3 regions of the Shewanella sp. P1-14-1 genome follow, and region 3 is predicted to be linked to each of the others. Evidence: predicted binding sites of a transcription regulator. Region 3 holds the regulator's gene; each other region holds the start of a gene.
What was found. Region 3 encodes sigma-54, which starts transcription at its own class of promoters, with help from an activator protein. Its sites were predicted from a motif close to GTTGGCACGNNNNTNGNNT; they were not measured.
Positions count from the first base shown of each region.

Region 1: a site for sigma-54 is predicted at 2,104-2,122, ahead of AN944_RS01060 (TorF family putative porin). Genes of this name have one in related genera too.
Region 2: a site for sigma-54 is predicted at 1,539-1,557, ahead of AN944_RS03005 (DUF3192 domain-containing protein). Genes of this name have one in related genera too.

Region 1 covers NZ_LKTL01000001.1:273,775-278,027, forward strand. The annotation lists gene AN944_RS01040 (DUF4240 domain-containing protein) at 1-59, opposite strand, end outside; gene AN944_RS01045 (hypothetical protein) at 164-571, shown strand; gene AN944_RS01050 (response regulator) at 663-1,460, shown strand; gene AN944_RS01055 (HU family DNA-binding protein) at 1,646-1,918, shown strand; gene AN944_RS01060 (TorF family putative porin) at 2,214-2,906, shown strand; gene AN944_RS01065 (hypothetical protein) at 3,257-3,439, shown strand; gene AN944_RS01070 (hypothetical protein) at 3,470-3,865, opposite strand; gene AN944_RS01075 (sodium:alanine symporter family protein) at 3,917-4,253, opposite strand, start outside.
Region 2 covers NZ_LKTL01000003.1:169,431-173,683, reverse strand. The annotation lists gene syd (SecY-interacting protein) at 1-135, shown strand, start outside; gene AN944_RS03015 (Zn-ribbon-containing protein) at 261-1,034, opposite strand; gene AN944_RS03010 (hypothetical protein) at 1,114-1,449, opposite strand; gene AN944_RS03005 (DUF3192 domain-containing protein) at 1,644-2,030, shown strand; gene AN944_RS03000 (DUF2789 domain-containing protein) at 2,044-2,274, opposite strand; gene AN944_RS02995 (GNAT family N-acetyltransferase) at 2,402-3,031, shown strand; gene AN944_RS02990 (DUF962 domain-containing protein) at 3,089-3,412, shown strand.
Region 3 covers NZ_LKTL01000005.1:67,987-72,239, forward strand. The annotation lists partial or broken gene lptA (lipopolysaccharide transport periplasmic protein LptA) at 1-280, shown strand, start outside; gene lptB (LPS export ABC transporter ATP-binding protein) at 475-1,206, shown strand; gene AN944_RS04890 (RNA polymerase factor sigma-54) at 1,411-2,895, shown strand; gene hpf (ribosome hibernation promoting factor) at 2,920-3,207, shown strand; gene ptsN (PTS IIA-like nitrogen regulatory protein PtsN) at 3,210-3,653, shown strand; gene rapZ (RNase adapter RapZ) at 3,650-4,253, shown strand, end outside.

The DNA of each region.
Region 1 (4,253 bases), on a different contig from region 3:
TGCTCTGATTGTTGCGGCTCAGTACGCGTCACTAAGTCCCAAAATTCAGCTTCTGTCATGTCACTTTTCCTAATCTTTTTGGAAACTATTCACCAAAATATCTCAACTCGCGTTATTCTACACCACAACGAACTCATTGCTTTACTATCAATAACAATACCTCATGAATAAATTCAGTACCGTTAACAATCCGCTCCCTCGCAGACTTATCATATTGATGGCATTTTACGTCTTATTGTCTATTCTGGCTTTGCTACGTTCATACGCCATTCAAGGAATCGATCTGTTTACGATTGGCGTAATACCAGTACTATTTGGACTCGTTAAACGCACTCACTGGGCCAGTTTAGTGTTAAAAATATACCTCGCAATCCAAACATTGGCGATGTTAGCTTTATCCACAACAGCTATTATTGCCTATCAAATCACCCCTGAAGATGTAAAAGTCGAATTCAACGGAGTGAGTATACCTGTACCGGCTATTGCACTGAGCGCTGTGCTCATTTTGGGGTACCAATATTGGGTCGCGTTTAGCCAAAAAACCACGCAGTATTTGAAACCTGATTGTTAATGTCTTGTGCAAGAATAGCTATATTCACGTAGAAGCTTAAGGTAAAATGTGCCCATAAGACGCATTTATAATAAATAAGAAGAAGTCATTTATGGGCCACCTATCCCCCAGTGAACTATCAATTTTATTGCTAGAGCCTTCAGATACTCAGCGTAAAATTATCACCGCACGCCTACAACAAGAAGGTGTAAATAGCATTCAAACTGCATCAAGTATCACTGATGCAAAAGACATTATCTCAAGACACACTCCAGATTTAGTCATCAGCGCTTTACACTTTTCAGATGGCGAAGCGACCGACTTGCTCAGTTTCATCAAGCAAAGCACTCAATTTAATGACATTCAATTTATGCTGGTTTCTAGTGAGTGTCGACGCGAACAACTTGAAGTGTTCAGGCAATCAGGGGTCGTCGCCATTCTACCGAAACCATTCGATGCCGATCACCTAGCGACTGCGCTCAATTCAACCATCGATTTAATCAGCAACGATGAACTGGATTTAAGTCATTTTGATGTACAAGATATTCGTACATTGGTGGTCGATGATAGCCGAATGGCACGTAATGTCATTAAGCGAACCATTGGCAACTTAGGCATTAGAATCATTAGCGAAGCTGAAGATGGGGCGCAAGCAATAGAACTCATGCAGCAACAGATGTTTGACCTAGTCATCACAGACTACAACATGCCGAGTGTCGACGGTCTAGCACTGACCCAATATATTCGCAACGAAAGTCAGCAATCCCATATCCCAATATTAATGGTCTCATCTGAAGCCAATGATACACATCTTAGTAATGTATCAAGTGCAGGAGTGAATGCACTTTGCGATAAACCTTTTGAGCCTAAACTGGTTAAGCAGCTGCTGTATCAACTATTAGAAGATTAATTTTACTGTGGCACTCGTCATTTTCGCCCCAAAAGCTGGGCAAAGGGGTCATTTACGTCGTAAATGTCACCAAAATGCCCTATTGCTACACATTTATCAGATAAAATGCTTTCAAAGCCCCATGGCTTATGGCATGTTAATCTAGTTTTAAATAAACACATCTATGGAAAGCAGAGAATATCAACATGAACAAAAGTGAATTAATTGCAAAAATTGCAGAAAATGCTGAGTTAACTAAAGCAGAAGCTGGCCGCGCACTAAAGTCTTTTGAAGAAGCTGTTACTGAAGCCATGAAAAATGGTGACAAAATTTCTATCGTAGGTTTTGGTTCTTTTGAAACCTCTGTACGCGCAGCTCGTACTGGCCGCAACCCACAGACTGGCAAAGAAATTCAAATTGCTGAAGCGACTGTACCAAAGTTCAAAGCGGGTAAAACATTAAAAGATAGCGTTAACTAAGATTAACTGCTTGAAAATAAAACCTCCACTTCGGAGGTTTTTTTATGTCTATTGATCACCTTTCTATTATAAATTCGCCTCAAAACTGCACAAAAAAAGTGCACCCCTGCCTCAATACCATGCAACATTTTTGCTACATCATAGTGCGAGAGAACATAAACCCTTAATAGTAAAGCATTTATAAACATGGCACATCATTAGCAATAACTCATACAGATGAAATCAACATTGAACCTTGCTGCCCGATAATCAAGCAACAGGTGAAATGAATAATAAAAACTTTGAGGGAATGAAAATGAAAAAAACCTTATATAAAGCTATTGCGCTATCTACAGGCTTATTATTATCTGGTTCTGCATTAGCAGAAGTCACCGGTAATATCGGCGCGACGTCAAACTACCTATGGCGTGGTGTAAGCCAAACTGATAACGGTGCAGCTGTACAGGGTGGTATTGATTATGCCGCTGATTCAGGCTTTTATGTCGGTGGTTGGGCTTCAAACGTTGATTTTGGTGATGGCACAAGTTACGAGTTAGATATTTACGCAGGTTACGGCGGTAATATCACTGAAGATTTAAGCTACGATATTAACTACCTTTACTATGCCTACCCAGATTCTCCTGGTAGTGTTGATTTTGGTGAAGTCACTGTTGGTTTAGCTTGGAAATGGTTAGATGTTTCTTATTCACACACTGTCAATGGCGGCGATGATATTGCTTCTGATCCACTTGATTCAAAAGACATGATGTATGCACAAGCTAACCTCACATTCCCACTAACTGAATCACTGTCTTTAGGCGTGCATTACGGTTATTCAGATGGCGATATCATTACTAGCTGGTATGGTACTGATAGCTACTCAGAATACAATGTATCGTTAAGCTCTGATACTGATTACGGTACTGTTTCATTTACTGCATCTGATACAGATTTAGATGATGACGACGCAAAAATTGTACTAGGCTACTCGTACAGCTTTGGTTTATAAGCCATAGTCATTCAATCTGGCACCAATGCGAACTAGCTTAGGTCGGCATCGTGCCAATTGTTACACCTCAAACGCCACTCTAATGAGTGGCGTTTTTGTGTGTCAAAGAAACTTTTTGATAACTGCGTTAAGCAAAAAAATAAATAACTGCTACATTGAATTTATAGGAGTAAGTAAACCTTTGGGTGCAATTTGAATGCATATTCTTCGTGGTTGTTTTACAAGAATATCGCAAGCTTCAGCGCTCAATACCCATGATATCAAAGCACGGCTAAAGGCTACCTTTGATATTTACAGCTTATTTGTCACACAGGGACACCACAAATAAGCATGAAATAGAGGGTAGAATAATGGCTAATATTACTGAAAGCATTCCTAACGATACAGAAATCGACGCAATGGTATCACCAAGAAATAAACGTTCAGCTGAAATTATTGAACGAAAACGTCAAGTTAAACGACGCTTAGATGACTATCTTGAACAAGCAGAATTACGTAAAAGTTTAGGTGACGACTTAGAAGATGATTTTTAAACTTCATTTAACCTTACTCAGCTTGCCAAATTAATCCCACGACTTAAGGTAATACGCTAAGCCTGCGCACTCCAGATATACTGTGCAAGTCGGATACTTCTGCTCACCACATTCAGTGATAACCAGTGCATTGCCGCCCCTATCAGCCGTTTGACCTCTTAAATCGTTTTTCAATGCGCTAAGACTTGGAATCGGGTAACGCAAATGATCTGCCGACACACTGCAAAAAGAAGTAAAAACTTCACCTAATGGGTCGTTTTCGTGACTATAAAGTTCACTTGGTGAATACAAATCAACGGTTGAAGCCTCAACCTTAGCGACTACATACTCTTCTGCATTGGTGCGAAATTTAACGCCATTACAACCAGCAAGCACGACACTCAGCAAACAGATTGTATATACGCTTATAATGTTATCTATCTTCATAAAATCCCTTTTTGTTGGCATACACATCCCAGTATATGCCTAATCCATTTTTTATCCTTGCGCATTTAACTGCTTTTGTTTAGCAAAGTATTCACGGGTTAGTGCAAATACCACAGGGCTTAACAATGCTAATGCAATCAAGTTTGGAATAGCCATCATGGCATTTAATGTATCTGCAAGTAACCAAATAAACTCAAGCGAACTCACAGCACCAATCGGTACCACTAAGGTCCAAATTAATCTAAATGGCTTAACGACTTTATCACCAAATAAATACTGCATGCATTTTTCACTGTAAAAGCTCCAACCTAGGATGGTCGTAAAAGCAAATACAGCTAATGCAACGGCAACAATATAATTACCCATAGGCAGTGCATGTGAAAACGCA
Region 2 (4,253 bases), on a different contig from region 3:
GCGGAATTTATTGATGCGCTAACACCACGAGTAACGCCGCCGGTAGAGCCGATTGTAGAGGAATATGTTGTTCACCCAGGTATTTGGCAGCGAATGAAAATGATGTGGAATGATTTGATTAAAGGCAAGAAATAATTGCTTATTCGGACAGAAAATAAAAAAGCCAGACTATAGATGTGGTCTGGCTTTTTTATTGAATGAACCGATAATGCGTTATCAGCTAACTCGTTGTATTAGTATCTATTGACGAGAAGATAATATTACTGATGATCCCATGAGATATTCGATACGATTCGACATGGCTCGCACCTAAAGTGGAACATGTCTAATAATGGCTCATCTAAACGCCACGCTTTTGAGCCGCAACGTGGACAAGCTCGGTTTTTTTCACTAGCAAGGTTTTCGCCACCGACACGGTATAAATAATAATAAGTTGGGATTTTAGTTAAATACTCAACTCTGCCCCTTATATCCCAGCCCCGTCTAAATAAATCACTTTGATGACTGGTAATTTCTTCTAATGCTGCAAATTCAGCCTGAGTGGCCGCTGCCATTTGTAATTCATCACAGGCTTGCCATTCTGTCTGCCAGCGAATGACGCGTTTATGATCGCCGTTAAAGGTTGCAGGCAGCTGATACAGTGGAATGGGGAGCAAGTTATCGCCAGATCGGATAGGTGAACACATATGCACATAGCTGGTATATAACACTTGCCAGCTAGGTTGCTCCGTATTGCTGACTTCAGAGTTAATATCTTGACCTATATATTTCTCGCGCGGGGCTAACAGTTTTGCGTCTGTTAATTGTTGTAAGGCTTGTTTAGTCCAAGGACTATTGTGACGAGTTGCTAAGCTGGTTTTTTCTGGCATCAACAATCGCACTTTAAACTCACCTTCGTTAAAGGCGACTGCAAATTCTCTTCCCAATATTTGACCGTTTGCTCGTAATGATTCGAGATAATGGTTGATGGCTTTTTCTGCCGCGGTGATGGTGGTATCCGCAAAACATTCAAATCTGAGCTCAGTGACAAACATGGGAGTTCCGTTAATGTGTAAAGTGTTTGGGTGTCGTTAAAAAGTCTTGTGGTCAATCTAATTTAAACTAATAACAGCCTTATGATTGATTTTCTAATTGGGTTATACGCTGTTCTAGTAATTCAATTTTTTTGTCAAAGTCAGCTTTCATTTGTTGGATTTGCGTTTGAAATAGTTGCTCAAGTTGTTGTCGCTCAGTATTGGCTGTTTGTTTGGTCGACTCTAACGCATCGCCTAAATCTGGCAAGGTTTGCCACTGATCTTTTGGGATAGCTTTAAACTGCTGCAAGCCTTGGATTAACAAAGGCATTGGCACTTTACCACCCAGTTTTCCTTTTACTAATGCCATCGTCGGAGTGTGGCCATTCATTGCAATGGTTTTGGCCGCTGCGAGGACTTGTTCGATTGGACTCATAATTAGTGAAAATCCTCAATGTTGATTGGTGAAAATGATGATTTAATCAAATTTTATTTTAAAAATATAATAAAATCAATAACATAACTTTTGGCATGTTTTTAGCTTAATCATAATGGACAACATTATAACGTATCTCAAAAACAGTTTGAGTAGAAATTACGTGAGAATCATTTTAATAATAAGGAAATATCATGAAAGCAAAATTGGGTTTAGCATTGTTAATGGCTGTAAGCAGTCTTTCATTGAGTGGTTGTGTGTTGAATGTGGGTGATCACGAAGGTAATCGCAGCAGTTCTTATTGGGAAAAACAACAACAAACTAATCGTACTAATTTATCTAAGTTGACGATTGGTATGGCGCGAGATCAAGTAACGACTCTAATGGGTACTGCTGATTTCAGTGAGGCTTATGTTACTCAAGCTGACGCAGACAGTCCGAAAAAAGAAGTCCATGTATTCTTTTATCGTACTCAGTGGAGCAAAGGTGATGGTAAAACCACTAAGGATGAATGTACTCCTGTGGTGATCAGTGATAATAAATTAGTTGGTTGGGGCGATACGGCTTACCAAAAAATCTAGACTGTAGTTACTGTTATTGCCTTAATAATACGTCCAGTTGGTCGACGAGTTCTGACCACTGGGCGTCTTGCGTTAAGGCCTCTGTAATAAATGCTTTTTGTGCTTCATTCCAAAAGCTAGCTTGGGTAATTGGTATTTCGTTAGGAATGTTATGCGTAGTAATAAAGTGCTCAATTCCAGTCGGTGATGCATCCAGTCCGAGTTGTTCAAATAGGTGGTTTAACGTTATTGAGGTGGTATCCATGATGACGACCTTATTAAGAAGTGAATGGACTTATCTGCATTAAGCCTAGGCGAGCGGATTAAAATTGCAATATGTTTCAAACTTGTTAACTTGTAACTATTCACTGAACTTCAATGAGACTGAAATTATGGAACAGACTACTATGGCGGAATATCTTGCAGTGTACCTGACAGCAGAAGATTTACGGGTGGCAGCGTCGATAATATACAACGCCTATCATGATGATCCGTTTTTCATTGAAGCTTTGTCCACGGCTAATAAAGCCAGTTACGAGCAAAAATTACGTGCCGCTATCAGGGAAGAATTAACTGAATTATGGCAGCAAGAGCAGCCTTTAATTGGCTGGTTTAATGGTGAAAGGTTGATTGGTGTTGCCTGCGTGATTACTCATCAAGTGCCATTAGGTGAAAGCCGCTATTGGCATTGGCGTTTGAAAATGGTGCTGGGAACCGGTTGGAGCTCCACGCAAGCCTTAATCAACAAAGAGAATAGTATTTTAGAAAGCCTACCAAGTAATCAATATGGCATTCTGCAGTTTATAGCTTTATCGCCCATTGAACAGGGTAAAGGGAATGGCGCTAAATTAATTCACGCTGTGTTAAGTTGGTGTGATGACCAACCTGAACTCGATGGTATCGGCGTGTTTATTAATAATCCTAAACACGGTGAGTTATTTATCCGTGAGGGTTTTCAGCACCTTTCTCAACTGACGATCGGCACTGTAGATGGTGAAGTATTGATATATTCGAGTAAATAACTCGGTTCGCAGTTTATATAGTGAGCGTATTGATTTAACCGCTAGGTAGGATGGAAAATGAGCACGAAAAAATACCAAGACTTTAATTCTTTTTATCCTTTTTATTTATCTCAACATCAAGATGTAACATGCAGACGACTTCACTATATCGGTAGCGGAATTATTGTAGTCATGTTGATTATAGTGTTGTTATCACAACAATGGTGGCTTTTATGGACATTGCCCGTAATTGGTTATGGCTTTGCTTGGGTTGGTCACTTCTTCTTTGAAAAGAATAAACCTGCCACCTTTGAGTACCCCTTTTATAGTTTGCTTGCTGACTGGGTCATGTTTGCACAAATGTTAAAAAATAAACTCGGCCTCAAGAAAAACTCAGGTTAAGTGTTAATCAGGAATGTAAGAGATCTCTCACCTTACTGTAGGTTTTAATATTCTTTAATCGAGTTAATTTCTTTTATTTAATTTTTATATTATTTTAAAACAATAGTTTAGTTGTTTTGGTTTGACGTTGGCTATTGTGAATATTTTGTTTCATCCACTTTTTTCCATTTTTCTATTACATGATTTCAATACAATAAAGTCACTAAGCAATTAATTGAATGACCAAACAAATCGTTACAGGAAGTAACTTTTTAAAAAGTCAGTGAACAGTAATAGTAGTGCTTAGAAAGTATTTGGCGATTAACACTCAGGATGAGAGTTATTGTTACGAATACATGTAATGGTTTTCAGGATGAAAGTAGGACACGCTCAAGGAGTGGGTAAAAGCTCAGTTAAGGATTAACTGAAACATGGATGACCCCAAGTCAGGAAGATATGGGTAGCAGGAAGCAAATACCAGGAAGGTAATTTTAGGAGTTAGATTCGGTCAAAAGGATTGACTGTTCAAAGGATTGAGAACTCAAGTATGGCTTAAAAGGCATATACAAGGATATTGAGTAAAAAAGGAATAAGGGAGCAAGGAGCAAGACGATTCGCAAGGATGGAGCAGGGAGCACAACTTAGCAGGATGGCTAACAAAGCGTAAAACTGGCGCAACCTTACATGTTAGGGTTGCGCTTTTTATTATATGAGATATTCATTTGTTAAATATGTGAACAGCTTAACTGCTTCAAAAGTGCATTTGTCTACCTGGTTTGTAAGAGATATCTCACAAGGGATGTAAGAATAATCGCTTTTAAAATAGACTTACACCAAGTGTTTTTTTTAAGTTACTGATAAT
Region 3 (4,253 bases):
TGGCCGTATCGGTACCGCAAGTGCAAACGAAATAAAATATGAGCTTTCGACCAGTATTTTAACCTTAAAAGGCAATGCAAAACTTGACCAGGCAGGCAGTCAGGTTACAGGTAATCTCATTAGCTATAATATTGATAAACAGCAACTGATCGCTGAAAGCACAGGTGAAGGAAAAGACAGAGTTATCACAATTTTTCAGCCAGAAAATTACCCTGACTTGAATAAAGAAAACGAAGAACTTGATAACTCAGACGAAGCGCCGTTAGAAAATAATGATTCGCTTGATAACCCAGATGCTGATACGACTGACAATGTACCTAGCAATGTAACTGAGAATCAAACAGTGACTCCTGAGGCAAATGCTGTTGAAACTAACACTGATGCCCTCCTTGAATCAGTCACCCCTCAAGAATCTGATATTCAAAACTCAACCAATGCAGACATAACGACCCCTGCGGCAGAGCAAAAGCAATAATGACACAAATTACCTTAACAGCTGAGAACTTAGCAAAAAGCTATAAAAGCCGCCAAGTTGTCAAAAACGTTAGCCTAACCGTTAAAACGGGTCAGATTGTTGGTCTTTTAGGACCAAATGGTGCAGGTAAAACCACAACCTTTTATATGGTTGTAGGCTTAGTCAAAAGCGATAAAGGTCGTATTTTGATTGATTCTGACGACTTGACTGCAGACCCAATGCATTTACGTGCTCGTAAAGGTATTGGTTACTTACCTCAAGAAGCCAGCATTTTTAGAAAACTCACTGTGCACGATAACATCATGGCAGTGCTGCAAACCCGCAAAACCTTATCGAGTGAGCAACGAATCGAAGAATTAGAGCACTTATTAGAAGAGTTCAATATTACCCATATTCGTGACAGCCAAGGTATGGCTCTATCAGGTGGTGAACGTCGACGTGTAGAAATAGCACGCGCTTTAGCCGCCAATCCTAAGTTTATTTTATTAGATGAACCATTTGCGGGTGTTGATCCTATCTCTGTGATAGATATTAAGAAAATTATTCAACAACTAAAAAATCGTGGTCTTGGAGTATTGATTACCGACCATAATGTCCGTGAAACACTTGATGTATGTGAACGTGCGTATATTGTCAGCCACGGAGATTTAATTGCTGAAGGTACGCCTGCTGAGATCTTAGACAATCAGCAAGTCAGGTCAGTATACTTAGGTGAGCAATTCAAGCTATAGTTAGCATTCTTTAGTGTACAAGCATGGCATTTTCGCGGCCAACCAGTCCCACTTTTTAGCGTTATACACTAGACTCAAAACTTAACGCTAATTTTTGGCAAAGTAGAACCCAAGTTCGGTTAAAGTCTAGCTAACACTTACAAAGGTGCTAGACCCATAACATTGTAGTCGCGATGATGAAATTCAATTAGGGATAAGCGGTAAATGAAAGCCTCACTCCAACTTAAAATGGGTCAACACCTGACAATGACCCCGCAGTTGCAACAAGCCATTCGCTTATTGCAACTTTCCTCTTTGGAGCTACAGCAAGAAATTCAGCAAGCACTTGACTCAAATCCTCTTCTTGAGCTTGAGGATGAGTTTGCCAAAACAAAAGAACCAGTCAAAGACAATGCTCAGCAAACTGACACCGATTTTAGCGATAACAGCCAAGTCAGCGTAGAAAAAGACACCTCATCAGTCGATACAACAGAGTCACTTACGAAAGAGTCCATGCCTGAAGACTTACCAATGGATACCACTTGGGATGAAGTCTACACCGCCTCTCCTAACTCAGGTTCTGGCGCTGTAAGCCGTGATGACGATATGCCATTTCAAGGTGAAACGACTGAAGGTTTATACGAACATTTAGAATGGCAAAAAAACTTAACCCCATTTTCTGAAAATGACCTCGCCATTGCGACAGCCATCATCGACGCAATTGATGATAGAGGTTACTTAACCCAATCAACAGAAGATATTCTCGATGCACTCGGTCTTGAGGATATTGAACTTGATGAGGTTGAAGCCGTATTAAAGCGTGTACAACATTTTGATCCAGTGGGCGTCGCTGCAAGAAATTTAAGCGAATGTTTGATGATTCAATTGGGACAATACCCAAGCGAAATCCCTTGCATAGAAAATGTAAAATTACTGATATCTGAACACCTAGATTTAATAGCAGGTCGTGATTTCAGATTACTAATGCGTAAAACCAAGCTTAAAGAAGATGATTTACGCGAAGCGATTCAATTTATCCAAACACTGAACCCTCGCCCAGGGTTACAAATTACTCCAATCAAAGATGAGTACGTCATCCCAGATGTCACAGTGTTTAAAAAGAATGGCCGTTGGGTCGTAGAATTAAACCCAGATAATATGCCTAAAATAGGCGTAAATCAGCAATATGCCGCCATGGCAAAAGGCTCAGCCAATCAAGCTGACAGCCAATTCATTCGCGGTCACTTACAAGAAGCCAAATGGTTTATTAAAAGTATTGAAAGCCGCAATGAAACCCTGTTAAAAGTGGCAAATTGTATTGTTCAATTCCAGCAAGGTTTCTTTGAGTTCGGCGAAGAAGCCATGAAGCCTATGGTATTAAATGATATTGCCGAAGCGGTAGAGATGCATGAATCGACCATCTCACGGGTTACAACTCAAAAATATATGCACACCCCTCGCGGCCTTTTTGAACTAAAATACTTCTTCTCTAGCCACGTAAGTACCGATGATGGCGGAGAGTGTTCATCTACAGCAATCAGAGCCTTTATCAAAAAGCTGGTCGCTGCAGAAAACCAGAAAAAGCCACTTAGCGATAGTAAAATGGCGACGCTACTGGCTGAACAAGGGATCAATGTTGCTCGGCGTACGATCGCCAAATATCGTGAAGCAATGCTCATCCCTCCCTCAAACCAACGCAAAAGCTTATAAGCCTTTGTTATTGGAGGATGATCTATGCAAATTAACCTGACTGGACACCATATCGAAATTACTCAATCTTTACGTGAGTATGTGCAAACTAAGTTTTCAAAGCTTGAACGTCACTTCGAACAGATCAATAATGTTCACGTTGTGCTCAATGTACAAAAGTTACAACAGATTGCCGAAGCTAAATTGCACCTCAAAGGAGGTGAAGTTTTTGCCGTATCTCAAAACGCAGATATGTATGTCGCAATTGACGCCCTGATAGACAAATTAGACCGTCAGGTAATTAAACACAAAGAGAAGTTAATTAAACACTAACGATGGAACTTCGCACCATCCTGCAGCCGGCGTGCACTACCTGTGCCACTCCGGGCAGTAAGAAAAAGGTACTGGAACTTATCAGCAATTTAATGGCTGACCAGTACCCTACTCTATCTTCACAAGCTATTTTCGAAAGTTTAATAGCACGTGAAAAAATGGGTAGCACAGGTATCGGCAATGGCATTGCGATTCCACATGGGCGTTTAGACGACATTGAATCGCCGATCGCTATTTTGATCAAATGTGAAGAAGCTATCGACTTTGATGCTATTGATAAGAAGCCAGTAGACATTTTATTTGCCTTATTGGTTCCTTCTGAGCAATGTCAGCAACACTTAAGCACGTTATCAAGTATGGCTGAGAAATTAAGCGATAAACTCATCCTTAAAAGACTTCGAAAGAGTCATGACGCTACAGAACTGTATCAGGTTATTACTGCATGAAACTTGTCATCGTATCAGGACGATCGGGCTCAGGTAAATCAGTTGCTTTAAGAGTGTTAGAGGATTTAGGTTATTACTGTGTTGATAACCTGCCTCTCCCACTGATTGGCAGCCTACTAGAGCAGCTAAAAGGAAATAACGAACTTGTCGCCATCAGTGTTGATGTGCGTAATATCGAAGAGCAAGGCAAAGTATTAGAGCAGCAAATCGCTTTGTTGTCCGACGATACCACGATCATTAGTTTATTTTTAAATGCCAATGATCAAGTACTGCTAAAACGATACAGTGAAACACGTCGATTACACCCGCTGTCAAAAAATCAAATCTCATTACAAGAAGCGATTCAACTTGAAGGTCGATTGCTCGAACCAATTGCCAAAATGGTTGATCACTACATCGACACATCTCAGCTGAATATTTACGATTTGAGCGATCAAGTCCGACAAATTCTTATGGGCAGTGTTGATAAAGAATTAGTCATTCACTTTGAATCATTTGGATTCAAGCACGGTATGCCTACTGAAGCCGACTTTATGTTTGATGTCCGCTTTTTGCCAAACCCACATTGGGAGCCTGAGTTAAGACCATTAACGGGTCTTG